Regions from separate parts of the Lysinibacillus sp. FSL K6-0075 genome, predicted to be linked through region 1. Evidence: riboswitches for the same ligand, from Rfam matches in the RefSeq annotation. Region 1 holds a riboswitch; the other holds the start of a gene.
The links. Region 1 has a riboswitch for S-adenosylmethionine ahead of MHB65_RS19580 (methionine ABC transporter ATP-binding protein). Riboswitches for the same ligand answer to the same signal wherever they lie in the genome.
Positions count from the first base shown of each region.

Region 2: linked by a shared signal. The riboswitch ahead of MHB65_RS08895 (YezD family protein) and the one ahead of MHB65_RS19580 (methionine ABC transporter ATP-binding protein) in region 1 are both predicted to bind S-adenosylmethionine.

Region 1 covers NZ_CP151947.1:3,930,434-3,933,685, forward strand. Annotated here, with positions in the region: gene MHB65_RS19570 (MetQ/NlpA family ABC transporter substrate-binding protein) at 1-379, opposite strand, end outside; gene MHB65_RS19575 (methionine ABC transporter permease) at 449-1,117, opposite strand; gene MHB65_RS19580 (methionine ABC transporter ATP-binding protein) at 1,107-2,135, opposite strand; SAM riboswitch class I at 2,218-2,321, opposite strand; gene MHB65_RS19585 (thioredoxin family protein) at 2,378-2,689, opposite strand; gene MHB65_RS19590 (hypothetical protein) at 2,703-3,044, opposite strand; gene gcvH (glycine cleavage system protein GcvH) at 3,135-3,252, opposite strand, start outside.
Region 2 covers NZ_CP151947.1:1,851,659-1,854,910, reverse strand. Annotated here, with positions in the region: gene MHB65_RS08905 (VOC family protein) at 1-467, opposite strand, end outside; gene MHB65_RS08900 (flavin reductase family protein) at 617-1,102, shown strand; gene MHB65_RS08895 (YezD family protein) at 1,193-1,348, opposite strand; SAM riboswitch class I at 1,419-1,514, opposite strand; gene MHB65_RS08890 (phosphopantothenoylcysteine decarboxylase) at 1,724-2,395, opposite strand; gene MHB65_RS08885 (LysR family transcriptional regulator) at 2,467-3,252, opposite strand, start outside.

The sequences.
Region 1 (3,252 bases):
AAATACCGATTGGTTCAATATGAACGCCACCAGCATTGACAAAATCATAGCCATTGTCTTTGATTTGTAGTTCTAAGTAAGGAATGTGCTGGAAATAGTTTGCATCAATTTCTTTTGACTCTAAATCTTGGTTTGGTAGAACATAATCTGTATACGTTTCAATTTCAAGGTCGACGCCTTCTTTAGCTAAAATCGGTTTTGCTTTTTCTAAAATAACTGCGTGCGGTGTATTAGAAGCACCTACTTTTAATGTTACGTTTTCTTTACTATCTGTTTGATCGCCAGATGCTGATTTTTCATCTTCTTTTTTATCTGTACCGCAAGCTGCTAATGCTAGTACAAGTATTGATAAAAATAATCCTGCTAATAACTTCTTCATTTATGACACTCCCTTTTATTTGTTTAAAATATGTTAGCGGTAAGAACCGGAATAACCTCAATTTTCTTTCTAGCGTTTATCAATTCTCTCAGTAAATAAATCACCAATCCATTGAATAATAAATACGACTACTAAGATCAAAATAGTTGCCATTAATGTCACATCTTGGCGATTTCGTTGGAAGCCGTCTAGGAACGCTAGGTTACCAAGACCACCTGCACCGATAATTCCAGCCATCGCAGTATAACCTACAAGGGCAACAGCCGTTACAGTGATACCAGAAATTAAAGCTGGTAATGATTCAGGGATCAATACTTTCCAAATAATTGTAGAAGTTTTTGCCCCCATTGAACGGGCTGCTTCTATAACACCTTTATCAATTTCGCGTAACGCAATTAATACCATACGAGCATAAAATGGTGCTGCACCGATAATCAATGCTGGTAACGCCGCATTAGCTCCTCGAATTGTACCAAGTAAAAACTTCGTAAATGGAATTAATAAAATAATTAATACGATAAATGGAATGGAACGGAAAATATTAACGAGTGATCCTGTTAAAAAGCTAACGATTTTATTTGCCCATAACTGATTGGGGCTAGTTAAAAATAGAACGATACCAATGGCTAACCCAAGAATAAATGTCACAACCGTAGAAATAGCTGTCATATACAATGTTTCATACGTAGCTTGCCACATATTTTCCCAGTCTACATTCGGAAAGAGATTAGTTAGCATTTGCAATCACCTCCGTTTGTACTTCGACTGTATTTAAATAACGAAGGGCTTCAGCCACGTTTGTCTTCGAGCCATCAATTTGCACAATCAGTGTACCGTATGCACCATTTTTTGTTTGTGAAATATTACCATGAACAATACTTACTTCTACATCAAATTGTTTCACAAGATGTGAGATAACAGGCTGTTCTGTTTTTTCACCAACAAAAATCAGTTTGACAAGTTGTCCAGTTGGATAGTTTGTTTTGATTTGTGCCACCGTATCCTGTGTTTCCTTTGTGTCTGTAATTTGAGATACAAACTTTTTGGTAATGGCCGCTTGTGGTGCTTGGAAGACTTGTAATACCTCACCACGTTCCACAATTTCGCCTGCCTCCATCACCGCTACACGATGACAAATTTTGCGGATGACATGCATTTCGTGTGTAATCAGGACAATTGTTAAGCCTAAGCGTTCATTTATATCAACGAGTAAATCGAGAATGGCATCCGTCGTTTCAGGATCGAGTGCCGATGTCGCCTCATCACATAGTAAAACTTCTGGATTATTCGCTAATGCACGGGCAATCCCTACACGTTGCTTTTGTCCACCAGAAAGCTGGGATGGATATGCCTTATCACGTCCTTCTAGGCCTACAAGTGCAATTAATTCCTTTACACGTGCTTCACGTTGAGCCTTTGGAAAACCAGCGATTTCTAAAGGGAAAGCAATATTTTCAGCCACTGTTCTCGACCAAAGTAAATTGAAATGCTGGAAAATCATACTTACCTTTTGTCTAGCTGCTCGAAGCTTTTGCCCTTTTATCGATGAAAATTCTTGATTGTTCACCGTTACTGTTCCTGTTGTCGGTTTCTCTAAACCGTTTAATAAACGAATCATGGTACTTTTACCAGCGCCACTATAGCCGATAATGCCAAAAATTTCACCTTTATTGATGGTAAGGTTGACGTCTTTGACTGCCGTTAATTCGCCATTTGCTGTTTTGTATTTCTTTGTAATATTTTGAAGCTGGATCATAGCGAATACTCCTTTTCTCATATAGAAAACCCCTTCACTCACAGACAAGTAGAAGGGGTCACGTATTATACGTTAAACCGTTCTCTCATCTTTCAAAGAAAAATCTTTGGGTGATTTGGCACCTTTTCACATTGTGATGGTTGCCGGGCTTCATAGGGCACTTCCCTCCGCCACTCTTCATAAGAGTTCGATATATTTAATGTTTTAGTAATATATTTGATACTTTACCACGCTAGTAAAGTTCAGTCAATTGATTTTTTTAACAATTCATATAAAAATGGTACGGATTGAAAAGCATAAATCTTTTCTGTCACTTTTTCGCCATCACTGATGAGTAGACATGGAACACTTTCAATTTGATGCTCATAGGCTATGTGTTCCAAAAAATTGATATTCGCTTTGCCAATTTGTAGCTGTGGCAGTAATTGTTCAATAATGGACATCATTTTGGATGCCACTGCGCACGTTCCACACATTGGTGTATATAAATAAAATGCAGCTGTCTCTCCCGACTGTTGGGCCGCTGCCCACTGCTCTGTTGACCATTCTTCCATTTTTCACGCAACCTTACAAAATATATTCATTATGGATTGAGAAATGTGCACGCAGTAAAATCATTGCTAACACTTTTCTTGGTGTTGTCTCTACTTCCTTGTACGTTGGCATTGTACGAAGGTGCTCAGCTTCTGGATAATGTCTGTCCATTAATGCACGTAGCTTATCACCAGAAGTATCTGCATCAAAAAAAGTAAATAGCTCACAGCCCTCGTAGGGATCAAGTAGTTCTTCTAATTGATGCACACCAATTGTGCCGTTCGTACATAGTATTGTAACATTCTCATTTAAAATAGGCTCAATTTGTAGCTTATCTGAGCGTCCTTCTACTATCAAGCATTTTCCCTCGAACATTACGCCACCTCCATTTAGAGATCCCACTTATAAGTCATTATATAACAAAAAACGCCGGTAGTTTCCGACGTTTTTTGATTATGGCTTGTCTTATTCAGCGATCATTTCTTCGTATTGCTCTGCTGTCATTAGTTTCTCAATTTCTGATGCATCAGCAGGCTCAACAACGATCATCCATGCTTTTTCATATGGTGATTCATTAACGAAT
Region 2 (3,252 bases), 2.1 Mb from region 1:
AAACGCTCTTCATCTTCCTCCGCCCATTCAATCAAAAATGGAAAATCGATTGGAAGATCTGGCTTGCCAAAATGCAGTAGCTTCCATTCTACAACAGTGCCATCTGGTCTTGTTCGACTACATGCATCTGGCCCATATACTTCATAGCCTAATGCTCGCAAGCGCCGACCCTCTTCCTCAATATTTTTTGTGCGCAGGGCAATTCGAGAAAATCCCTGGCGCTCTTGATCACGTTTAAACGTATAATGTAGGGAATATGGGTATTGTGCCGCTTGCTCAAATAAATCACGATCATAGATAGCAATTTGTTCAATATAGCTTAAGCCAAAGTAGCTTAACGTATTATAAGTCCCCCACATCGTGTGCTGCCCACCATTCACTGTATGGACATTTCGTTTATTGAAGAAAACCTTTATATTTTCTGGTGATTCCACTTGATGAACCAGATGATCAAAATATAAAGTCATGGCCATTCCCCTTTCTTTCCCCATTACCTTTACCTGTATGTTTGATTGGTTTAAAATTTACTCAAGAAAAGGAGTTACTAGTAGGATATGAAAAAAAGTTTCGTTTACCTACAAACTCCGTTCACTAATTTCATAAAGAGGTGATTTGAATGACAGATTTAGTAGCTGCTTTTAAATTAGCATTAGGTAATTATCCTACAGGCGTAACAGTTGTCACGACATGTCATGACACAAAACCTATTGGCTTAACCGTCAATTCCTTTGCATCTGTTTCAATCGACCCGCTCCTTATTTTGTGGTCACTCGATAAAAAATCTCAGCTCCATCCTTATTTTACGGCTGCGCCAAATTTTGCGGTCAATATTTTAGCGAGTGATCAAGAACATTTATGTACACTATTTGCAAGTAAAATCCCTGATCGCTTTGCACAAGCACAGTGGTCAACTTCCTCTTTTGGACTACCGATTTTACATGATACAGCAGCTAATTTACAATGTAAAACGTTTCAGCAAATTGATGCTGGCGACCATACCATTTTTATTGGGCAGGTAATAGACATTACAAATGCTCAAAAAGAGCCTTTACTTTATCATCGCCGTCATATCGGTCCTATACCAAAAAGCTTTTATAGCTAGCCTTTACACAAAAAAAGGGCCACTTGTAAGCAAAGGAAATCCTTCATGCTTATAGGTGGCCGTTTGACATAAGTTCTACTGAAATCATTGTTATTTTTTCTGCGGAAATCTCTGCTTTTCAAGCCTATTAATTTGCACAATCACACCATCTTGAATCGTAATATGCACTTCACCAAATTCAAGATTTTGAATCGCCTTCGCAATTGCCTCTAATTTCTTATCATCTACTTTTACCGACTGAGCCATACGATACACCCCTTCTTTTTTATCCTTATTGATCATAAAGAGGCCAACGCATCAAACTGATTGATAGCCCCTCCTATCTCTCAGACACCATCTGTTGGATTTGGCACCTGTTTTTCGGTTGCCGAGGCTTCATTGGGCCAAGTCCCTCCACCTCTCTTGATAAGAGTACTGCGTTTCTTGAAAATAATTCTATAATTCTGCTATAGGAATGTCAATACAAAATATTAGAAAACCTAGTTGAATACTATGCAATGTGAGAATTTTATAGACTATTCACACATAATCCTACCGTATTGTATGCTATGTCAGTATATCTAACCACAGAAGCAAAGAAAAAAACTGCACAGAAATATAGCCTCTGCACAGTTCTTGATTTTATTGTTCTTGTAAACAGGCCATTAAAGCTTGTGCGGTCTGTTGCTTCCCCATCACCTTGATTGGTTGGCCTTCAGCAGGCACGATCCAATGAGGCTCGTCCCCTCCGTATAAAGACTGGGAGCTATTTGCTACCATAAATTGAGCATTGGCTGTTTCCATACGCAGTCTTGCGCGAGCTAGCAAGAACTCCTCATCATCCGTCGCTTCGAGCTTAAAGCCTACTAATGTTACCTTTGGTTGCCAGCCCTTGATTTGTCCTAACACTTTTGGCGCCTTTTTAAAATGAATAATAGGTGGTTCGTCGGAAGGCATTTTCCCCGCCTCCTCCATTAAATTACCTGATTGATCATACACCTTGTCAATGACCCAATCAGAGCCAGCAGCAGCCATAATGACGATATCGACTTGTTGTTGGACAGCATGACACACCTTTTGTCCTAAATCCTCTATGCCTTCAAATTTTATCAATGTCATTTTGTTGTGGTTTTCTGGGAGCTGTGCAAAGTAACCATGCATATATACTACGTTAGCGCCAGCAGCCAGCGCCGCCTCTGCTAAATAACAGCCCATTGTGCCTTTTGATAAATTCGTATGCCCTCGTACACGATCCCATTTTTCAAGTGTTCCCCCACTTGTAATGAGTACGGTTTTGCCTTGTAATGTCCCCATACACTCACCTATTTTCTGAAATATATACAAATACTATTTTAACGTAATGTAAGGATATGCTTCAATAGCGACTATCGTAGGGAGCTGTTTTGTTCATTTAACCAAGCGCTTAAAATCTCTGCAAATTTCTTTGTAACGGGTGAAGCATGGTGTTTCATAGCAATCCCAATGGTGCGGTAGCCACCTTGCTTTAATGGAATCGCTTTCAATGTTGGTGGTAAATTTTGAATAACCAATTGGGGTAAAATACTAATCCCTAAATGATGTGAAATCATAGAAAGAATCCCTACCTCCTCAGAAAGCTCAAAGCGAATATTCGGCTTTATATGATATTGCTCTAATAGCACCTTGACATCATTTGTCCCTTTATAGGAAGTCATAATAAATGGCATATCCTCTAGGTCTACGATATCAATTTCTGTCTTATCAAATAAGGGACTTTTATCCGAAACAATACATAATAATGGGTCTTGTTGTAACTCAGTAAATTGATATTGCTCTGACTTTTGACCATTCAAGAACCCGACTTCTACTTCACCACTTAAAAGCCATTGTTCAATTTCATAGTAATCTCCCTCTCGTAACTCCACCTGTATTCCTGGAAATTGATTATCCATAATCCGAACAATTTCTGGCATCCAATTCGAAGAAATACTTGAAATTACACCAATTCGAACCTTACCACGTGTCACGCCAAGAATATGAGCTGCTTCCTGCTGTAATAATTCCTGCGCATCCAAAACCTGACGCATTGCCCTTAGCATCGTTTGTCCCTCACTTGTTAATGTTACACCTACACGACTTCGATGAATGAGAGCAAAGCCAAATTCTTTTTCTAAACTTGACACGGCATGACT